Regions from separate parts of the Azospirillum sp. genome, predicted to be linked through region 2. Evidence: predicted binding sites of a transcription regulator. Region 2 holds the regulator's gene; the other holds the start of a gene.
The links. The regulator HrcA, encoded in region 2, represses chaperone genes, less so after heat shock. The targets are predictions, from matches to a motif close to GTTAGCACTCNCCNNNGGNGAGTGCTAAC.

Region 1: the regulator HrcA is predicted to act here: its motif matches at 2,217-2,245, upstream of groES (co-chaperone GroES).

The regions. Positions count from the first base shown of each region.
Region 1 covers NZ_JBOZRT010000016.1:89,418-100,542, reverse strand. Annotated here, with positions in the region: gene ACRWK7_RS02905 (FAD-dependent oxidoreductase) at 1-821, shown strand, start outside; gene ACRWK7_RS02900 (lysozyme) at 922-1,410, opposite strand; gene ACRWK7_RS02895 (hypothetical protein) at 1,507-1,644, opposite strand; gene ACRWK7_RS02890 (usg protein) at 1,754-2,017, opposite strand; gene groES (co-chaperone GroES) at 2,293-2,583, shown strand; gene groL (chaperonin GroEL) at 2,641-4,284, shown strand; gene ACRWK7_RS02875 (NAD(P)/FAD-dependent oxidoreductase) at 4,529-5,554, opposite strand; gene ACRWK7_RS02870 (hypothetical protein) at 5,799-6,197, shown strand; gene ACRWK7_RS02865 (hypothetical protein) at 6,242-6,544, opposite strand; gene ACRWK7_RS02860 (hypothetical protein) at 6,773-7,162, shown strand; gene ACRWK7_RS02855 (hypothetical protein) at 7,178-7,978, opposite strand; gene tsaE (tRNA (adenosine(37)-N6)-threonylcarbamoyltransferase complex ATPase subunit type 1 TsaE) at 8,137-8,613, shown strand; gene ACRWK7_RS02845 (aminoglycoside phosphotransferase family protein) at 8,610-9,611, shown strand; gene ACRWK7_RS02840 (nucleotidyltransferase family protein) at 9,608-10,354, shown strand; gene addB (double-strand break repair protein AddB) at 10,351-11,125, shown strand, end outside.
Region 2 covers NZ_JBOZRT010000155.1:177,932-189,056, forward strand. Annotated here, with positions in the region: gene dnaJ (molecular chaperone DnaJ) at 1-1,020, opposite strand, end outside; gene dnaK (molecular chaperone DnaK) at 1,133-3,064, opposite strand; gene ACRWK7_RS32820 (hypothetical protein) at 3,657-3,860, shown strand; gene ACRWK7_RS32825 (hypothetical protein) at 3,891-4,373, opposite strand; gene ACRWK7_RS32830 (DUF1848 domain-containing protein) at 4,433-5,320, shown strand; gene ACRWK7_RS32835 (response regulator) at 5,468-5,833, opposite strand; gene grpE (nucleotide exchange factor GrpE) at 5,962-6,678, opposite strand; gene hrcA (heat-inducible transcriptional repressor HrcA) at 6,617-7,651, opposite strand; gene rph (ribonuclease PH) at 7,817-8,536, shown strand; gene rdgB (RdgB/HAM1 family non-canonical purine NTP pyrophosphatase) at 8,661-9,260, shown strand; gene hemW (radical SAM family heme chaperone HemW) at 9,257-10,414, shown strand; gene ACRWK7_RS32865 (cyclase dehydrase) at 10,416-10,931, opposite strand; gene ACRWK7_RS32870 (zinc-dependent alcohol dehydrogenase) at 10,945-11,125, opposite strand, start outside.

The DNA of each region.
Region 1 (11,125 bases), on a different contig from region 2:
CGCTGGCCATGGAGGGGCTGGCGCTGACCGGCGCCTGGGTGGACAAGCAGCGCGGCCTGCTGTCGATGATCGTGCTGGAGATGGGCGGCTCGTCCGACCTGTGCGCGACGCTGAAGACCGGCGACCCGGTCATCGTCATGGGCCCAACCGGCACGCCGACCGAGGTGCCGGAGGGCGAGACCATTTGTCTGGTCGGCGGCGGCCTCGGCAACGCGGTGCTGTTCTCCATCGGGCAGGCGGCGCGCGCCCGCGGCTGCCGGGTGGTCTACTTCGCCGGCTACAAGAAGCTGATCGACCGCTACAAGGTGGACCAGATCGAGGCCGCCGCCGATCGCGTCATCTGGTGCAGCGACGAGGCGCCGGGCTTCGAGCCCTCGCGGCCGGGCGACAAGACCTTCGTCGGCAACATCGTCGAGGCGATGCGCGCCTATGCGTCGGGCGAATTGGGCCGGACGGACATCCCGCTGTCGGACGTAGACCGCATCGTTGCCATCGGCTCCGACCGCATGATGGCGGCGGTGGGGGCTGCACGGCACGGGGTGCTGAAGCCTTACCTGAAGCCGGGGCACGTGGGCATCGGCTCGATCAACTCCCCCATGCAGTGCATGATGAAGGAGATCTGCGCCCAGTGCCTGCAGCGCCACCGCGACCTGGAGACGGGCGAGGAGAGCGTGGTGTTCTCCTGCTTCAACCAGGACCAGAACCTGGACCGCGTGGACTTCGCCAATCTCAACGACCGCCTGAAGCAGAACGCCGTGCAGGAGAAGCTGACCGCGCAGTGGATCGACCGCTGTCTGCGGCAGATGGGCGCGCGACGGTAAGGAGTGCGCCGCTCCCCAGCCCTCCCCCGCTTGCGCGGTGGAGGGGGCAGAGCAACGGAGTTCCCTCTCCCGCGTGAGCGGGGGAGGGTTAGGGAGGGGGCTAGGCCGTCGCCGCCGGCGTCGGTTCGGCGTTCAGGAAGTCCGCCTCGCCCTGGAAGAGCGCGGCCTCGGCGGCGCGGCGCTTGACGAGACCCTGCAGGACCACCTTGCGGCCATCCACCGTGCTGTAGACCCACTTGCCGAACTCACCGGCAGCACCCGCGAAGTCCTCGGCGTTGACCTTCTTCAGCAGGGTGGACTCTTCGAGATTTCCGACCCCCAGGTTGAACGCGAAGGACGCCAGCGCGCCGCGCTGCTGCGGGTTGATCGTCACTCTCACCAGCCGGTCCACGCCGGCCGCGGCGCCGGTCAAGTCCTCGGCCAGATAGGAGTCGGCCTGCGCCTCGGTGATCGTATCGCCCAGTTTCACGCCCGCCGTGTGGCCATAGCCGATGGTCGGCACGCCGGCCGGGCACAGGTAGGCCTTCAGGTACAGGCCTTCGAAATGCTTCACCAGGTCGACGGCGTCCTGGCAGACCGGCTCTGTCATCGCACACCTCTTTGCGGGAATGAGCCGGAATGCTAACAGATCATGCGTTGTAAGTAAAATTTGATCCGCATCCGAGGCGTTTCCCTCGGCCGGATATCACACCGGCAGATCTTCCAGTGCGTGCAGCAGGAAGAACAGGCCGAAGAAGATGGCGAACAGCCCGGCGATCGTGGCGAACTCCAGAGCCGCCTCGGCCAGCCAGGCGTCGGACTCGTCATGGTCGGTGTGCAGCATGCTCGTTCATCCCTCCGCGTGCGCCCTTGGCGCATCCATTTGCCTAAAAATTTAGACAATTGGCGCAGGAAGGCAGTGACGGCCATCACACCGACCGCGAGGAACGCCCTCAGTGCAGCCGCAGTTCGGCGGCGACCAGCCGCACCTCGGCCGGGGCGATCAGCCCCTGGGTCGCCAGCTTTACCGAATGGAGCTTGCCGTCCAGGTTGCGCTGCCAGTAGTCGAGAAAGCGCTTCAGCACCGGGTAATGCGGCGCCATGTCCAGGTCCTGCCAGATGAAGCTCTGCAGCAGGGCGGGATGGTCGGGCATGTGGTAGAGGATCTCCGCCGTGGTCAGGCGGTAGTCGCGAAGCTGCCGGGCAAGGTCGGTCATGCGCACACCTCCGTGATGGTTGATCCTGCGGCGATCCCCTGTTGCGTTTTGATGAAGCTTGCCGCGCCAACGATCAACGCGCAACGCAGAATTTCGTTCCTTTTCAAAGACTTATCAGCAGACCCGCGCGACTGCTGCCAGCTTTTCGCACAAATGCGCCAACGACCCTCTTGAATCGCATCGGCCGTTCGATTAGCTGTCTGGCACTCACCGGGCGAGAGTGCTAACAACGCCCGAAACCCAAATTCCTTTGAGCCTTTGCAGGAGGCACGCACATGAAGTTCCGTCCGCTGCACGACCGCGTCGTCGTCAAGCGCATCGAGTCCGACACCAAGACCAAGGGCGGCATCATCATCCCCGACACGGCGAAGGAGAAGCCGCAGGAGGGTCAGGTGATCGCGGTGGGCCCGGGCGCCCGCGACGAGGCCGGCAAGGTGGTTACGCTCGATGTGAAGGCCGGGGACCGCGTCCTGTTCGGCAAGTGGTCGGGCACCGAGGTGAAGATCGACGGCGAGGATTTCCTGATCATGAAGGAATCCGACATCATGGGCGTCATCGAGGCCTAAGTCCTCCGCCCGTTTCCGCCGTCATCAACATTATCTGAATTCAGAGGAATCCGAGCTATGGCTGCCAAGGAAGTCAAGTTCTCCGCTTCCGCCCGCGAGAAGATGCTGCGCGGCGTGGACATTCTCGCGGACGCCGTCAAGGTCACGCTGGGCCCGAAGGGCCGCAACGTCGTCATCGAGAAGTCGTTCGGCGCTCCCCGCATCACCAAGGACGGCGTCACCGTCGCCAAGGAGATCGAGCTCGCCGACAAGTTCGAGAACATGGGCGCGCAGATGGTGCGTGAGGTCGCGTCGAAGACGAACGACCTGGCCGGCGACGGCACCACCACCGCGACCGTTCTGGCCCAGGCGATCGTCCGCGAGGGCGTGAAGTCGGTGGCCGCCGGCCTGAACCCGATGGACCTGAAGCGCGGCATCGACCTGGCGGTCGAGACCGTCGTGGCCGACATCAAGAGCCGCGCCAAGAAGGTGACGACCAACGAGGAGATCGCCCAGGTCGGCACCATCTCCGCCAACGGCGAGACCGAGATCGGTCAGAAGATCGCCGAAGCCATGGGCAAGGTCGGCAACGAGGGCGTCATCACGGTCGAGGAGTCGAAGAGCCTCGACACCGAGCTGGACGTCGTCGAGGGCATGCAGTTCGACCGCGGCTACCTGTCGCCGTACTTCATCACCAACGCCGACAAGATGACGTGCGAGCTGGACAGCCCGTACATCCTGCTGCACGAGAAGAAGCTGTCGGGCCTGCAGGCCCTGCTGCCGGTTCTCGAGTCGGTCGTGCAGTCGTCGCGCCCGCTGCTGATCATCGCCGAGGACGTCGAGGGCGAGGCCCTGGCGACCCTGGTGGTGAACAAGCTGCGCGGTGGTCTGAAGGTCGCCGCCGTGAAGGCACCGGGCTTCGGTGACCGCCGCAAGGCCATGCTGGAGGACATCGCCATCCTGACCGGCGGTCAGGTGATCTCCGAGGATCTCGGCATCAAGCTCGAGAACGTGACGATCGACATGCTCGGCACCGCCAAGCGCGTCCAGATCACCAAGGAGAACACCACGATCGTCGACGGCGCCGGCGAGAAGGCTGACATCGAGGCCCGCACCGGCCAGATCCGCGCCCAGATCGAGGAGACCACCTCCGACTACGACCGCGAGAAGCTCCAGGAGCGTCTGGCGAAGCTGGCCGGCGGCGTCGCCGTCCTGCGCGTCGGCGGTGCGACCGAGGTCGAGGTGAAGGAGCGCAAGGACCGCGTTGACGACGCCATGCACGCCACCCGCGCCGCGGTGGAAGAGGGCATCGTCGCCGGCGGCGGCACCGCCCTGCTGTACGCCACCCGCGCCCTGAACGCCCTGAAGCCGGCCAACGACGAGCAGCGCGTCGGCATCGAGATCGTCCGCCGCGCCCTGCAGGCCCCGGTCCGTCAGATCGCCTACAACGCGGGCACCGACGGCTCGATCGTGGTTGGCAAGCTGCTGGACCAGAAGGACAGTAACTTCGGCTACGACGCCCAGAAGGGCGAGTTCACCGATCTGGTGAAGGCCGGCATCATCGACCCGGTGAAGGTGGTCCGCACCGCCCTGCAGGACGCGGCCTCGGTCGCCGGCCTGCTGATCACCACCGAGGCGATGGTCGCCGAGAAGCCCGAGAAGAAGGCCCCGCCGGCCGGCATGCCGGGCGGCATGGGCGGCATGGACGACATGGGCTTCTAAGCCCAAGTCTCCGGCACGTTACAGGAAAGGGCGCCTCCATCGGGGGCGCCCTTTTTCCTTTCTTACAACTTGGTCTTCACGGATTGCACGGATTTGGGCACGGATTACACGGATTTTCTTATCCGTGCCTACGCCTGCGCTTGCGGAACCACCGTGGCGCCGCAAGCATGAAAAGATCCGTGAAATCCGTGCCTCAAATCCGTGAAATCCGTGAAGACTTGGTTGTCTCCATGACAGCCGAAGCTCACTCCGCCCCCGGCACGCCCTTGCTGGTGGAGTACTCGAAATGCAGCGCCTCGCCCGGGTGGACCAGCGGGTGGATGGCGTGCGCGGCCTGCGCGGCCTCGGCGAAGCCGCAGAGGATCAGCTTCAGCTTGCCCGGATAGGTCGCGATGTCGCCGATGGCGAACACGCCCTCGGCGCTGGTGGCGCAGGAGGGCTGCGTCACCGTGATGTGGCTGCGCTCCAGGTTCAGGCCCCACTCGGCGATCGGCCCCAGGTTCATCGACAGCCCGAAGAAGGCCAGCAGCGCGTCGGCCGGCAACGCCTTCTCCTCACCGTCCAGCGTGGCGACGCGCACCGCGGTGATCTGCCCGTCCGCACCGTCCAGGCCGGAGAGCTGGTAGGGCACCACCAGCTCGATCCGGCCGTCGCGCGCCAGCGCCTCCATGCGGGCCACGCTCTCCGGCGCGCCGCGGAACTTCGGCCGGCGGTGCACGACGTAGACCTTCTCGGCGATGTCGGCCAGCGACAGCGTCCAGTCGATGGCGGAATCGCCGCCGCCGGCGATCACCACCTTCTTGCCGGCAAAGTCCTGCTTGCGGCGGACCATGTAGTGCACCGACTTGCCCTCGTACGCCTCCAGGCCGTCCAGCGGCGGGCGGTTCGGGCCGAAGGCGCCGACGCCGGCGGCGATGATCACCGCCTGCGCATCGATCTTGGTGCCGATGTTGGTCTCGACCAGCCAGCGTCCTTCGGCGGTGCGGGTCAGCGTCGAGACCTGCTGGCCCAGATGGTAGGTCGGCGCGAAGGGCGCCGCCTGTTCGGCCAGCCTGTCGATCAGGTCGGCGGCGTCGATGGCCGGATGCCCGGGGATGTCGTAGATCGGCTTTTCCGGATACAGCGCCGTGCACTGGCCGCCCACCATGTCGAGCGCGTCGATGACGTGGCAGTTCATCTTCAGCATGCCGCACTCGAAGATGGCGAAGAGGCCGACGGGGCCGGCGCCGATGATGGCGACGTCGGTGCGGTGGGCGGTGGAAGCCGACATGGGAACTCCGGGATCAGGAACGGTCTTCGACGGGAAAACGGTCCCTACATGCACCCGATCCGGCACACCGATCAACCCCTGCGGCGGTCCGGCGCAGGGCAGCTCTGCCTTGGGCGCGGCCACATGTCGCAAATTTACGCAAAATTTTCGTTGAGTGCGAGCTATCCCGAAGGGATTATGAATCATGGGATGGCGCACCGGTTCGCGCCGCATGCGAACGGCCCGGCCGGGCCGGAGGTCTCCGATGAAAGAGCTGCGCTGCCTCGTCTTCACCGAGCAGGAAGTGGTCAAGGCCGTCCTCGATCGCCGCCGCAAGGTGCGCGACGCGCTGCCGATCGGCACCGTCCAGGGCGTGGTCTACACCATGAATCACGACACCGTCACCACCACCATCCGCATCATCGACGACCACGGCGGGGACCAGTCGCTGATGCTCGGCCCGACCGAGGTGGCGGCGGCCCTGGTCGGCTACTGCATGGGGCGCAAGGTTCCGCTGCCGGTGGATTCCGACAAGTGCCTGCACCTGATCAACGGCGCGCTGACGCTGATGATCACCATGAACTTCAACAAGGCGCCGCGCATGGTGGCGGAAACGCACGTCGCCGCCCACGCGGCCGACCAGCCGTCCCGTCTCGCCAGCTGACCAAGCCAGCGGAGATGGGGCTGCCCGGCCGCGGGCGACGGACGCTACTGGGCGATCCGGTCCATCTGGTTGTTGGCGATACCGCCCGGCGGGCCGTCGCCGACGCCGTTCGACGAACCGCTTCCCGCCTTCGCCCCTTCCCACGCGCCGGGGTACTGGCCGTTGTCGATGCCGCCGAGCGGCGCGACGCTGACCACGCGCTGCGGCGCGCTGGAACCGGTGGGAGCCGCCGCATAGGGCCCCGACGCTCCGTATGTTCCCGCCATGCCGGTGTCGCTGGAACCGAAGCCGCTGCACGCGGCGAGCGATGCGCTGAACGCGCAGACGATGAGGGTTCGGGTGAGCATGGGTTGCCTCCTTGCAGGGGTGCAGGTCTCGCCAGCGAACTGGTCCCATGCTGCGACGCAACAACCGCTGCCCGTCGACAGTGCCTACCGGTGATAGGGCGAGGTGGCCGGATGAGCCTTCCCGCCCCGATTGGACGACCCTCGCCTGCCCTTGCCGAAAGGCGCATTGAAGCCGGCTCGGCGGCCCCCAATACTCGCTGACCGATCGGCTTGGGTCGGGAGGCTCCGATGAGGGAACTGCGTTGCCTCGTCTTCACCGAGCAGGAGGTGATCAAGGCGGTCATCGAGCGCCGCCGCAAGCTGCGCGAGGCGCTGCCGGCCGGCACCATCCGCGGCGTCGCCCACGCCGTGCACGACGAGGCGGTCACCACCACCCTCCGCATCGTCGATGACCATGGGGAGGACCAGTCGATGACTCTGGGCCAAGCCGAGGTGGCGGCGGCGCTGGTCGGCTACTGCATGGAGCGCGGCATCCCCCTGCCGGTGCAGTCCGACAAGTGCCTGTACCTGATCAACGGCGGGCTGACGCTGATGATCACCATGAACTTCAACAAGACGCCGCGCTTCGCCTCCAGGGCACGGCCGGCCGCCGAAGGCCCGGCGCCGATGGGCGGCTGACGCGCCGGACCGGCGTCACACCAGCATGTCCAGCCCTTCCATCGGGCTTTCCCCCACGTTGCCGCCCGGAAGGCTGCGAACCGTCCGCTCGGTCTCGCGCAGCGTGTCGAGCGCGTCCTTCACGTCCTTCTCGACCAGCCGGGCGTCCCGGCCCGACTCGCTCCGCAGCCGTTCCGCCTGCGTGGAGAGGAAGCTCTTCAGCTTCTTGGCGAGCACGCGCGCCTGCTGGGCGAAGCCGTCCGACCCCGGCGCCTCCTTGTCCCCGTCCGCCTTGGCGTCCGCGGCCTTGCCGGTCGCGGCCTCGGCGGCCTGTGCCTCCGCGGCCTTGGCCTCGGCCAACCCGGGGTTACTGGCAGCCTCGGCCGCCGCCGCATCCGCAGACTCCCCGACATCGCCCTCGGCCTTCGCCGTGCTCCCGGCCTCGGTCCCGGCGCCATCGACCTTGCCGGCGACGGCGGAGGCGCCACCGGCCGGCGGCGCGGCCGGAGCGGCGGACGCGCCGCTGCCGCCGGCGGCGGTGTACTCCCTGACCGCCTTGGCAAGTTCCCGGGCCAGACGGGCGGCTTCGCGCGCCGCCGTCTTCGGGTCGCCGCCGAACATCTTCAGCGTGCGCAACGCCTCATTGATCATGTCCAGCCGCTGCTTCGCGGCCTGCTTGCGCTGCGCCTTGGTGTCGACCTTGGAGGCCTCAAGGGTCTTCGCGGCCTGTTCCGCGGCCGCGCGCGTCTCCTGGAGACGCTTGGCGGTGGCATCGTCCGGCGCCGTCCCGTCCGGCTTCGCCGCGGCGGTGAACCGTTGCGCGAGTGTGCGCACCATGACCTGTGCCACGCGTTGTGGCGGAAGAGTGATGCCGGCCATGACCAACCCCATCACGCGATTTTCCTCAACCAAAGCAGAATAGGCTGAAACAACGCCGAAGGCCATCGCCGCGGGGCTTGCCGAGCGAGGGTCCGGTCGACCAAAATCCGCCCGCCATGCCCCAGCCCGCCACTCTCCGCACCGTTCCCCTGCCCGACGAGGCCGCCACCGCGGCGCTTGCCCGCCGGCTGGCGCCCGCGCTTCAGCCTGGTGACGTCCTGGCGTTGCGCGGCGACCTCGGCGCCGGCAAGACCGCCTTCGCCCGCGCGCTGGTCCGCGCCCTGCTGGGCGATGCGGAAGCCGAGGTGCCCTCGCCCACCTTCACGCTGGTGCAGACCTACGACGCCCCGGCCGCGCCGGTCTGGCACTTCGACCTCTACCGGCTGTCCGGCCCCGACGAGGTGCAGGAACTGGGCTGGGACGAGGTGGCCGACGGCATCGCCCTGGTGGAGTGGCCCGACCGCCTCGGCCCCCTGCTGCCCGGCGACCGCCTGGAGCTGACCATGGCCTTCGACGGTCCCGAAACGCGCCGCGCCGAACTGGCCGGGTTCGGCGCCTGGGGGTCGCGCCTCGCCGCGCTGGAGCTGCCGTGAGCGACCGGATCGCCGCCTTCCTCGCCCGCCACGGTCTCGCCGACGCCGCGCGCCGCCCGCTCGCCGGCGACGCCTCGGCGCGGCGCTACGAGCGGCTGCGCGCACCCGACGGCCGCCCGCTGATCCTGGCCGACACGCCGGCCCCCAAGGACGACTTGATCCCCTTCATCGCCATCGGCGACGCGCTGGCCGCCCTCGGTCTCTCGGTGCCCGCGGTGGTCGCCGCCGATGTGGACGCGGGCTTGGCGCTGCTGGAGGACTTCGGGGACGCGACGTTCTCCCGCCTGCTCGAGTCCGGCGAGGATCCGGACAGCCTCTACGCGCTCGCCACCGACGCGCTGGTCGCGCTGCACCGCCGCTTCCGCCCAGGCGGGCTGGAGTTGCCGGTCTACGATGCCGCCCTGTTCACCGAGCAGGTGATGCTGTTCGCCGATGTCTACGTGCCCGTCGCCACCGGCCGCCCGCTGCCGGCGGCGGACCGCGCGGCGTTGGAGTCCGCCTGGGCCGGGGTGATCGCCGACGCCTGCGCTGGCCCGGCGTCGCTGCTGCTGCGCGACTACCACGTCGACAATCTGATGCGGCTCGACCGGCCGGGCGTCGCGGCGGCCGGCCTGCTGGACTTCCAGAACGCCGGGATCGGCCCCGTCGCCTACGACCTCGTGTCGCTGCTGGAGGACGCGCGGCGCGACGTGCCGCAGGCTCTTGCGGCGCGCATGGTAGAGCGGTATGTCAGCGCCTTCCCGGACCTCGACCGGGCGGCGCTCCGCCGCTCCTACGCGGTCTTGGGGGCGGTGCGCCACGCGCGCATCGTCGCCGTCTTCACCCGCTTGGCGCTGCGCGACCGAAAGCGCGGCTACCTTGTCCACCTGCCGCGCGTCTGGCGCCTTCTGGAAGGCCAGCTCGCCAAACCCGACCTCGCCCCGGTGACTGCGTGGTTCGACCGCCACCTGCCGCCGGGCCTTCGTGCCGACTTTGTCATTCCGGAGACGGAATTATGAGCAAGCCTTCCTGGATGCCCCGCAAGGCGATGGTGCTGGCCGCCGGCCTCGGCCTGCGCATGCGCCCGCTGACGCTGGAGCGCCCGAAGCCCCTGATCAACGTCGGCGGCAAGCCGATGCTCGACCACGCGCTCGACCGTCTGGCCGAGGCCGGGGTCGAGACCGCGGTGGTCAACGCCCACTGGCAGGCCGACATGATCGCCGCCCACCTGAAGGGCCGCAAGAAGCCGAAGATCGTCGTCTCGCACGAGGACACGCTGCTGGAGACCGGCGGCGGCGTGAAGAAGGCGCTGCCGCACCTCGGCAAGGACCCGATCCTGGTGGTCAACGCCGACATCCTGTGGCTGGACGGCCCGACGCGGGCGCTCGGCCGCTGCGCCGCGCACTGGAACCCGGAGACCATGGACGCGCTGCTGCTGCTGATGTCCACCACCCGGGCGGTGGGCTACGACGGGCGCGGCGACTTCCACATGGACCCGCTGGGCCGCCTGATCCGCCGCGGCGAGGGCGAGATCGCCCCCTTCGTCTTCGCCGGCGTGCAGATCATCAAGCCCGAGCTGTTCGCCCAGGACACGCCGGACGGCGCCTTCTCCACCAACCTGGTGTGGGACCGCCTGCAGGAGTCGGGGCGGCTGTTCGGTCTGGCGCACGACGGCCCGTGGTTCCACGTCGGCACGCCGGCGGCGCTGCTGGAGTCCGAGGAGCTGCTGGCGACCGGCGGCATCCGCTGGTTCTGGCCGTGAGGGCGGGCGGCACGAACGTCCACACGATCCCGGCCGGCGCGCCGTTCGTCGACACGCTGGCCGCCGGCATCCTGGCGCGCGTCGGTGACGACCCGCTGGAGCTGGCGGCGTACACCGTGCTGCTCCCCACCCCGCGCGCCTGCCGGTCCTTGCGCGAGGCGTTCCTGCGCCTGTCCGGCGGCCGGCCGATGCTGCTGCCGCGGCTCAGCCCGCTCGGCAGCGTCGATGCCGACGCGCTGGCGCTGACCTCCGAATCGCTGCCCAGCCTGCACGACGCGCTGGATCTGCCCGAGGCCGTGTCGCCCCTGAAGCGGCAGCTGCTGCTGGCCAAGGCGGTGCTGGCCGCCCCCGACCTCGCCGTCACCCTGCCGCAGGCGGCGCGGCTGGCCGCCGACCTCGGCCGCTTCGTCGACGAGGTGCACACCGAGCGCCTGCGCTTCGACGGCCTGCACGCGGTGGTGCCGGAGGACTACGCCGCGCACTGGCAGGAAACGCTCAAGTTCCTGCGCATCATCACCGAGCATTGGCCGCTGATCCTCCAGCAGGAGGCCGGCGGCATCGACCCCGCCGCGCGGCGCAACACCGTTCTGGAGACGCTGGCCGCCCTGTGGGCCGCCGCCCCGCCGCCCGGTCCGGTGATCGCCGCCGGCGACACGGGCTCGATCCCCGCCACCGCCGACCTGCTGGCGGTGATCGCCGGGCTGCCGAACGGCACGCTGGTCCTGCCCGGCATCGACCAGGACAGCGACGACGCGACCTGGGACGCCATCC
Region 2 (11,125 bases):
CGGCGTCTCGACCATCGCCTGGATGAACATGTCGCCGCGGTGCGGGCTGCGCAGCACCGACATGCCCTTGCCCTTCAGGCGGAACTGGTGGCCCGACTGGGTGCCGGCCGGCACCGTGATCTTGGCCTTGGTGCCGTCGATGGTCGGCACCTCCACCGAGCCGCCCAGCGCCGCCGTCACCATGGGGATCGGCACCCGGCAATGGACGTTGGCGCCGTCGCGCTGGAACAGCGGGTGCGGCGCGATGGCCAGGAAGATGTAGAGGTCGCCCGGCGGCGCGCCGCGCAGGCCAGCCTCGCCCTCGCCGGCGAGGCGGATGCGGGTGCCGTCCTCGACGCCGGCGGGGATGTTGACCTGGAGGGTCTTCTCCTTGCGCTGGCGGCCGGCGCCGCCGCAGCTCTTGCAGGCGTCCTTGATGATGCGGCCCTGGCCGTGGCAGGCCGGGCAGGTGCGCTCGATGGTGAAGAAGCCCTGCTGCGCGCGCACCTTGCCGTGGCCGGCGCAGGTCGGGCAGGTGATCGGCTGCGTGCCGGCCGCCGCGCCGGTGCCGCTGCAGCTCTCGCACGCCACGGAGGTCGGCACCCGCACCGTCGCCTGCGAGCCCTTGAAGGCCTCCTCCAGGCCGATCTCCAGGTTGTAGCGCAGGTCCTGGCCGCGGCCGGAGCCGCCGCCGCCCTGGCGACGCCCACCGCCCATGAACTCGCCGAACATCTCGTCGAAGATGTCGGCGAAGCCGCCGCCGAAGTCGAACCCGCCGCCGCCGAAGCCGCCGCCCGGGCTGCCCCGGCCGCCGTTCTCGAACGCCTGATGACCGAAGCGGTCGTAGGCCGCGCGCTTCTGTTCGTCCTTCAGGACGTCGTAGGCTTCGTTGATTTCCTTGAATTTGTGCTCGGCTTCGGCGTTCCCGGGATTGCGGTCCGGGTGGTACTGCATCGCCAGCTTGCGGTACGCCTTCTTGATCTCGTCCGCGCCGGCGCCCTTCGCCACGCCGAGGAGTTCGTAATAGTCCTGTTTCGCCATGGAAGCCCCGAGCGCCTCGCGTTAGCCCCAAAACACCGTTCCGGCCCGCCCCCGGAGCTTCGGGCGGCGGGCCGGACGGTATAGCACGAGTCCGTTCGGACCCGGGCGTGACTTACGCCGACTTCTTCTTGTCGTCGTCGACTTCCTCGAAGTCGGCATCGACCACGCCCGGCTCGGACTGGTGGCCGGCGCCCGCACCGGCGGCCCCGGCGGCACCCGCCGCGCCGGCGGCGTCGCCGGCACCGGCCTTGTACATGGCCTCGCCGATCTTCATGGAGGCCTGGGCCAGCGCGTCGGTCTTCGACTTGATGGCGTTCAGGTCGTCGCCGTCGAGCACCGCCTTGAGGTCGGCGATGGCACGCTCGGCCGCTTCCTTCTCGGCCGCCGGCACCTTCTCCGCACCCTCCTTGATGGAGCGCTCGGTGGTGTGGATCAGGCCGTCCGCCTGGTTGCGGGCGTCGATCAGCTCGCGCCGCTTCTTGTCCTCGGCGGCGTGGGCCTCGGCATCCTTCACCATCTTCTGGATGTCGGCGTCCGACAGGCCGCCCGAGGCCTGGATGCGGATCTGCTGCTCCTTGCCGGTGGCCTTGTCCTTCGCCATCACCGAGACGATGCCGTTGGCGTCGATGTCGAAGGTCACCTCGACCTGCGGCACGCCGCGCGGCGCCGGCGGGATGCCGACGAGGTCGAACTGGCCGAGCATCTTGTTGTCCGCCGCCAGTTCGCGCTCGCCCTGGAAGACGCGGATGGTCACGGCCGTCTGGTTGTCCTCGGCGGTCGAGAAGACCTGCGACTTCTTGGTCGGCACCGTGGTGTTGCGGTCGATCAGGCGGGTGAACACGCCGCCCAGCGTCTCGATGCCCAGCGACAGCGGGGTCACGTCGAGCAGCAGGACGTCCTTCACCTCGCCCTTCAGCACGCCGCCCTGGATGGCGGCGCCGATGGCAACCACCTCGTCCGGGTTGACGCCGCGGTGCGGCTCACGGCCGAAGAACTGCTTCACCGCGTCGATGACCTTGGGCATGCGGGTCATGCCGCCGACCAGGATCACCTCGTCGATCTCGTTGGCCTTCAGGCCGGCGTCCTTGAGCGCGGCCTTGCACGGCTCGATGGTGCGCTGGACGAGGTCGTCGACCAGGGCTTCCAGCTTGGCGCGCGTCAGCTTGACGTTCAGGTGCTTCGGGCCGGACGCGTCCGCGGTGATGAAGGGCAGGTTGACTTCGGTCTGCGTGGTCGAGGACAGCTCGATCTTCGCCTTTTCCGCGGCCTCCTTGAGGCGCTGCAGGGCCAGCTTGTCCTTGCGCAGGTCGATGCCCTGCTCCTTTTTGAACTCGTCGGCGAGGTAGTCGATGATGCGGGCGTCGAAGTCCTCACCGCCGAGGAAGGTGTCGCCGTTGGTCGACTTCACCTCGAACACGCCGTCGCCGATCTCCAGCACGGAGATGTCGAACGTGCCACCGCCCAGGTCGTACACGGCGATGGTGCCGGCGCCCTTCTTCTCCAGGCCGTAAGCCAGCGCGGCCGCGGTCGGCTCGTTGATGATGCGCAGCACTTCCAGGCCGGCGATCTTGCCGGCGTCCTTGGTGGCCTGGCGCTGGGCGTCGTTGAAGTAGGCGGGGACGGTGATGACCGCCTGGGTCACCTTCTCGCCCAGGTAGTTCTCCGCCGTCTCCTTCATCTTGCCGAGGATGAAGGCGCTGATCTGGCTGGGGCTGTACTTCTTGCCGTGCGCCTCGGTCCAGGCGTCGCCGTTGTCGCCCGCAATGATCTTGTAGGGAACGAGGCCCTTGTCCTTCTCGGTCAGCGGATCGTCGTAGCGACGGCCGATCAGACGCTTGATCGCGAAGAGGGTGTTCTCGGGGTTGGTCACCGCCTGGCGCTTGGCCGGCTGCCCGACGAGGCGCTCGCCGTTCTGCGCGAACGCGACCATGGACGGCGTGGTGCGCGCGCCCTCGGCGTTCTCGATCACCTTGGCGCTGGAGCCTTCCATCACGGCCACGCACGAGTTCGTGGTGCCGAGGTCGATGCCAATGACTTTGCTCATGTCTAAACCTCTGTTTTCCGGCAGATCGGCGGCGGCCCAGTGAACCGGCACCGCCGTGATCCCCATTCGGTTCGGTTGGAACGTGTCGGGGTGAACGCGACTGTCGCCGGAGATATAGGCAGGTGCGCCACGGCGTGCAACGCCCGCACGCGCTTACCGACGACGAAGATTGCAGCGGGATTGCGCGAAGATGACGCAGCCCCTCGCCCCGCGCCAGCGGGAAAACCAGCATTTGCGCGGACCAAGAGAATCCCGCTGCATACAGTGATATGTTTTGTACACACCGCCTCCCGCAACAGCTCTTACCGGAGCGAGAAGCACTCGCACAGTAGCGCAACCAGGAAAACTTGGACAATATGTCGCCGTTAACCTTCCGTTAACAGTATTCAACCGCGCTTGCGCGATTCCACCGGTCAAAGACGCGCGTTAACTGCTTGTTGACGCAAGATTCGTCTGCTTATCGTAAGATTCATCTGGTGAAGCCGACACGCATTTATGTTATATGCTGCGGTAACGCGGCACCGGACCTTGCGAAAGAAGGTTGCCGCAGATGAGTTGTATCCTGGCAGATAACCTGTTGAAGGGTGATCCGATGTTCGAAGACCGGCGCGGCGTGGCGCTTGCCATCAAATCCTGCCTCGACAGCCTGAAGGACGACGCCGCGCGCTGCGATCTCGACGATCTGGCCCGCTTCATCGGGCTGGCCGCCATGGCCGCGGAGGAGGCGGCGATCGAGGCCGACCCCAAGGCCATGCAGCTCAAGGCCCTGATGGCCGGCGGCGTCGGCCACTGCTGAACCGGCTGCGGGGGCTGTGACGCCCCCGCGCTACAGCAGCTCCGCGGCCCGGATCGCCGCGTCGAGCCCGGCAAGGTTCGAGACGTGCGGCTCCTGCCCGTCGAACAGCGCCGGCACCGTGTAGCTGAACATCGCCACCCGCGCCCGTCCGTCGCAGACGCGGCCGAGCAACCAAAGATAGTGGCTCTCGGTGCGGCCATCCTCTTCGGTTACCATCATCGCTTGGGCGAGGCGGGCACCGTCCTCCCGCTCCTCGACGCTGCGGTCGCTGACCCGGGCGTCGTCAGGGCGCACGAAGCGCAACGCCATCTCGTGCAGCACCGCCTCCGCCGGTTCGCCGGGACGCGGCGCGCGCTCGTCGGTCAGCACACGAAAGGCACCGCCGCCGGAATTGTTGGGGGCGAAGGCCAGCACCTCGATCCCCTCGCGGTCCTCGGACGACACCGTCCAGCCCATCGGCACGCGGAAGCGCACCGTGCCGGCCCACTCCACCGCCTTCCAATCCTCGTTCATCGCTTCCTCCGCGCTGGAGCGCCCTTGATAGCGTGTGGGGCACGGCCCATGAAAGCGGGATGATCGTCTCCGCCAGCTACCGCACCGACATTCCGGCCTTCTACGGCCGCTGGTTCCTCAATCGCCTGGAGGCCGGCTTCGCCCGCGTCGCCAACCCCTACGGCGGGCCGCCGGGGCAGGTGGACCTGACGCCGGCCGCGGTGGACGGCTTCGTGTTCTGGACCCGCAACCTCGCCCCGTTCGGCGCCGCCCTCGACGCGGTGGACGCCCGCGGCACGCCGTTCGTGGCGCAGGTGACCGTCACCGCCTACCCGCGGGCGCTGGAGCGCTCGGTCATCGCCTGGGAGGATGCGGTGGCGCAGCTGCGCGCCGTGCGCGACCGCTGGGGACCGCGGGCGGCGGTGTGGCGCTACGATCCCATCGTGCTGACCACGCTGACGCCGCCCGCCTGGCACCGCGAGGCCTTCGCCCGGCTGGCCGCGGCGCTGCGCGGCGTCACCGACGAGGTCACCGTCTCCTTCCTGCAGCCCTACCGCAAGACCACTCGCAACCTGGACGCGGCGGCGCGGGCGGCCGGCTTCGCGTGGCAAACGCCGGAGCCGGAGGAGAAGCGCGCCCTGCTCGCCGCCCTCACCGGGATCGCGGCGGAGAACGGCATGGCCCTGACGCTGTGCACGCAGCCGGACCTGACGGACGTTCCCGGCGTGGCCGCGGCGCGCTGCGTCGACGCCGTTCGCCTGTCGGACGTCGCCGGCGCGCCGGTGGCGGCGCGGCAGAAGGGCAACCGCCCCGGCTGCCTGTGCGCGGAGAGCCGCGACATCGGCGCCTACGACACCTGCCCGCACGGCTGCGCCTACTGCTACGCCGTGTCGAATCGCACGGCGGCGCGCGCCCGCTTCCAGGCGCACGATCCGGAGGGGGAGTTCCTGTTCTTGGGGAGCCGGTGAAGTTCACCGCCTCGGACACTCTTTTGGCCGTCGCCCCCGCGAAGGCGGGGATCCATGACTGGCATAGCGGAACGCATTGGGAATTATGGATCCCCGCCTTCGCGGGGATGACGGCAAGGAAAGATGCGGGCTCTGCGGAAACCGTCCTTAGGGGCAGACCTTCCGCACCGTATCGACCAGCTTCTCGGGATTGAACGGCTTGACCAGCCAGCCGGTGGCGCCGGCTTCGCGCCCCGCGGTCTTCTTGGCCGGGTCGGCCTCGGTGGTCAGCAGCAGAACCGGGGTGGCGCGGTTGGTGGCGCTGGCGCGCACCGCCCTGGTCAGCGCGAGACCGTCCATGCCCGGCATGTTCAGGTCGGTGATGATGCAGTCGAACTTCTGTCTGGCGACCAGCGCCGCGCCGGCCGCTCCGTCCGCCGCCTCCTGCACGGCATAGCCCGCCTTCTGCAGGGTGAAGGTGACCATGTCGCGGATGGTCTTGGAGTCATCGACGGTCAGGATCGTCTTCGCCACGGTGTCGCCTCGGCTGTCGAACCGTGCCGCCGCAGTGCAGCACGAAGGGCGAAACTCGCAAATGCGACCGGTTTGCGCAAGACCGGGGGCGGTGCGGCGATGCGCCGCCCCCGAATCCCTGCTATGCGTCAGGCGGTCGTGTCGATGTGCTGCGCGGCACCACCGTCGGCCGGCGCCTTGGCGACGCCGACCATCGCCTCGCGCAGCAGGCGGCCGTGGATGGTGTAGCCGGGCTGCAGCACCTGCACCACCGTGCCGGCCGGCTTGCCGGTGTTCTCGATCTCGAACATCACCTGGTGGAAGTTCGGGTCGAACGGCTCGCCGGTCGGATCGACCTTCTTGATGCCCGCACGCTCGAAGGCGCCCAGGAGCTGGCGCTCGGTCGCCTCGACGCCGACGGCGAGGCTCTTGAGCATCTCGTCCTTCTCGCGGCCCTCGGGCGGCACCGCCTCCAGCGCGCGGCGCAGGTTGTCGGCCACGCCCACCAGATCCTTGGCGAAGCTGGACACGGCGAACTTCGAGGCGTCCTCGCGGTCGCGCTGGGCGCGGCGGCGGGTGTTCTCGGTCTCCGCCATGGCGCGCAGCAGCTGGTCCTTCAGGCTGGCGACCTCGGCCTCCAGCTTGGCGACGCGGTCCTCTCCACCGGCCTCGGGCGCGGCGGCGCCGTCATTGGCGGCGACGGGCTGGCCGTTGGTCTCGAGCGTGGGATCGGCGGGGGTGTTGTTGGTGTCGCTCATGTCTCTCTCGTTGGTCTCGACCTTGTTGTTTTCTCTGGCGTCCGCCTCAGCCGACAAGCCGGCTGATGACTTTCGCCGTGTAGTCCACCAGGGGAATGATACGGGCATAATTGATCCGTGTGGGACCGAGGACGCCGATCGCGCCGATGACCTGCTCGCGGCTGTTCTGGAACGGCGAGATGATCAGCGAGCAGCCGGAATGGTTAAACAGCACGTTCTCCGCGCCGATGAAGATCTGCACGCCGTCGCCCTGGCCGGTGGCCTCCAGCAGGCGCAGCATGGCCTCCTTGGTCTCCAGCGCCTCGAACAGGGAGCGCACACGCTCCAGGTCGGACAGCGCGGTGACGTCCTCCAGCAGCTTGGCCTGGCCGCGCACGATCAGCTGCCCGTCGCCGGCGCTGCCGGCCCAGGTGGCGAGGCCGGCGGCGACGACGCGCTTGGACACCTCGTCCAGTTCGGTGCGCTGCTCGCCGATCTCGCGCAGCACCTCCTTGCGCGCCTCGTCCAGGGTGCGGCCGACGAGACGCGACGTCAGGTAGTTGGACGCCATCTGCAGGGTCGAGCCCGGCAGGCCGATCGGCACCTCGACGACGCGGTTCTCGACCAGCCCGTCCTCGTTGACCAGCACCACCAGCGCCCGGCCCGGCCCCAGCGAGACGAATTCGATGTGCCGCAGCGCCCGGTCGGTCTTCGGCGCCAGCACCAGCCCGGCGCAGCGCGACAGCCCGGACAGCATGGCCGAGGCCTCGCGCATCACGTCGGACAGCGCCCGGCCGGAGGACGAGCACTTGGCCTCGATGGACTCGCGCTCGTCCTCGGTGAGCGCGCCGACCTCGAGGATGCCGTTGACGAACAGGCGCAGGCCCAGCTCGGTCGGGATCCGGCCGGCCGAGGTGTGCGGCGCGTAGAGCAGCCCCAGCTCCTCCAGGTCGGCCATGACGTTGCGGATGGTTGCCGGCGACAGGGCCATGCCCAGCCGCCGCGAGATCGTGCGCGAGCCGACCGGCTCGCCGGTCGCCACGTAGGCATCGACGATGTGCCGGAAGATCTCGCGCGACCGCTGGTTCAGCTCGGAGATCATGTCGGTTGCGAATTCCCATGCGCGGTGTACGCGTTGGAATTTAGGCAGGTCGTGCAACCGAATCAACGTCGGGTCTGGGTCGGGCCTGGACGACCGGTCTGGACTTGGGGGGGACGCGGCGCTAGCTTCCCTGCCCATTCTTAAGCAAAGACAGGACTTACGCCGATGCGCCCCTCCGGCCGCGCCCTTGACCAGCTGCGCACCGTCACGCTGGAACCCGGCTTCGCTAAGTACGCCGAGGGCTCGTGCCTCGTGCGCTTCGGCGACACCCATGTGCTGTGCACCGCCAGCGTCGACGACAGCGTGCCGCGCTTCCTCAAGGGCACGGGCCTCGGCTGGGTGACGGCGGAGTACGGCATGCTGCCGCGCTCGACCCATTCGCGCACCGACCGCGAGGCGGCGAAGGGCAAGCAGTCCGGCCGCACGCAGGAGATCCAGCGCCTGATCGGCCGCGCGCTGCGCGCCGTCACCGACCGCGCCGCCATGCCGGAGGTGCAGATCAAGGTGGACTGCGACGTCCTGCAGGCCGACGGCGGCACCCGCACGGCGTCGATCACCGGCGCCTACGTGGCGCTGCACCTCGCCTTCCAGCACCTGCTGACCATCGGCGCCATCAAGCGCATGCCGCTGACCGACCAGGTGGCCGCCGTCTCCTGCGGCATCTTCCAGGGCAAGGCGGTGCTCGACCTCGACTACGCCGAGGACTCCAACGCCCAGGCCGATGCCAACTTCGTGCTGACCGGCCGCGGCGGCATCGTCGAGGTGCAGGGCACGGCCGAGGAGAAGCCCTTCGGCCACGACCAGTTCCTCGAACTGCTGGCGCTGGCGCAGAAGGGCGTGAACGAACTGGTCGCCCTGCAGAAGGCGGCGCTGAACATCGGCTAAGCGTCCGCCCCCTCTCCCCCAACCCCTCTCCCGCGAGGGGAGAGGGGGGCCGATGCGAATAAGCCCCTCTCCCCCTGCGGGAGAGGGGGTGGGGAGAGGGGGCAACGAACGGGAGCCTTCCACCATGACCACCCCCCGCCACTTCACCGGCGACACGCTGGTCATCGCCACGCACAACCCCGGCAAGGTGCGGGAGATCGCCGACCTGCTGCGGCCCTACGCCAAGTCCTTCAAGTCCAACATCGAGCTCGGCCTGCCCGAGCCGGAGGAGGACGGCACCACCTTCATCGCCAACGCCGAGATCAAGGCGCTGGCGGCCGCCCAGGCCGGGCACATCGCGCTGGCCGACGACAGCGGGCTGGTGGTGCCGGCGCTGGGTGGCGACCCGGGCATCTACTCGGCGCGCTGGGCCGGGCCGACCAAGGACTTCCGCATCGCCATGCAGAAGGTCGAGGACGGGTTGGCCGGCGCGGCCGACCGCTCCGCCTACTTCGTCTGCGCGCTCTCCCTGGCGTGGCCGGACGGGCATGTGGAGACGGTGGAGGGCCGCTGCTATGGCTCCCTGGTGTGGCCGCCGCGTGGGGAAAAGGGGTTCGGCTACGATCCGATGTTTGTTCCCGACGGGTTCGACCTTACCTTCGGTGAGATGGACCCGGCCAAGAAGCACGAGATGAGCCACCGGGCCGACGCCTTCCGCCAGCTCGTGGAGCGATGCTTCCGATGACCCCCGATCCCGGCTTCGGGATCTACATCCATTGGCCCTTCTGCAAGTCGAAGTGCCCGTACTGCGACTTCAACAGCCACGTCCGCGAGCGCATCGACCAGACGCGCTGGCGCGACGGGCTGTTGCGTGAACTCGATCATTACGCGGACGCAACGGAAGGTCGAACCGTCACCTCGGTGTTCTTCGGCGGCGGCACACCGTCCCTGATGGACCCCGGCACCACCGCCGCGCTGATCGACCGCATCCAGCAGCGCTGGCGCGTCGCCAACAGCCTGGAGGTGACGCTGGAGGCCAACCCGACCTCCGTCGAGGCCGACCGCTTCCAGGCCTTCCGCGCGGCGGGGGTGAACCGGGTGTCGCTGGGCATCCAGGCGCTGGACGACGCGTCGCTCCGCTTCCTCGGCCGCCAGCACAACGCGGCGGAAGCGCTGGGCGCCATCGAACTGGCGGCGCGCACCTTCGATCGTTTCTCCTTCGATCTGATCTACGCCCGCCCGGACCAAACCGTCGCGGCGTGGCAGGCGGAGCTGACCCGCGCCCTGGACTTCGCGGTGGGCCACCTCTCGGTCTACCAGCTGACCATCGAGGAGGGCACGGCGTTCTTCCCGGCCCACCAGCGCGGTGATTTCAAGATCCCCGACGAGGAGCTGGCCGGCGACCTCTACGAGGCGACGCAGGAGTTGCTGGCCGCCGCTGGCCTGCCGGCCTACGAGATCTCCAACCACGCCCGCCCCGGCGAGGAGAGCCGGCACAACCTGACCTACTGGCGCTACGGCGACTACGTCGGCGTCGGCCCCGGCGCGCACGGCCGGCTGACGCTGGACGGGGCGAAATGGGCCACCCGCGCCCACCGCGCCCCGGAGATCTGGCTGGATCGCGTCGAGCGCGACGGCCATGGCGGCCACGCGCCGGAGCCCATCGACGCCGATTCCCGCGGCACCGAGCTGCTGATGATGGGCCTGCGCCTGACCGAGGGCGTCGCCCGCGCCCGCTTCGTCGAGGAGACGGGCCGCGACCTTGACGCCCTGGTCGACGCGGATGCGCTGACACGCCTGGTGGACGGCGGCTTCCTGGAAGTGGACGCCACCGCCCTGCGCGCCACCCACGCCGGGCGGCAGCGGCTCAACGCCGTGCTGTCGGCGTTGCTGGCCTGACCTACGCCAGCGGCCGCATCAGCTTCGGCGTGCGCATGTCCTCGCCGATGGGGGCGTCGCGCGCCGCGCCGCGCATTTTCTCCGGCGGGCCGCCGAGGCCGACGCGGTCGCTGTAGTCCGGCGGCGGCAAGGCGCGGTGGCGGGCCTCGTCGGCGTGCAGCATGCGGGTGCACGCCACGTCCAGCGCCGTGGCGCCGAGCACCGCCGCCATGGCGATGCCGACGTTGTCGCGCCGCGGGTTGTCGCGTCCCAGCCCGGCCGCCAGCGTGCCGAGGTCGAGCGCGTCGCCGGCGATGCGGCCCCACATCCACGGCTTTGGGTCGCCGACCGACAGCAGTCCGATGCCGGCGCCGATCTCCCGCACGCCGTAGGCGCGGATCAGAGTGGTGTGCTCCTCCATGCCGAGCCAGCGGGCGATGCTCCGCCCGGCCACCACCTCGGCGGTGCCCAGAGCGATGCTGAACCAGCCCATGCCGCGGGCCAACGTGTCGGCCGTGCTGTTGACGAAATAGGCCATCGCGAAAGTCTCCTTACGGCTTGAGCACAACCTTGACGCAGCCGTCCCGCTTCTCGCGGAAGGTGCTGTACATCTCCGGCCCCTGCTCCAGGCCGACGGTGTGCGTGATGACGAAGGACGGGTCGATCTGGCCCTCCTGGATCCTTTTGAGCAGGTCGTCCGTCCAGCGGTTGACGTGCGTCTGCCCCATGCGC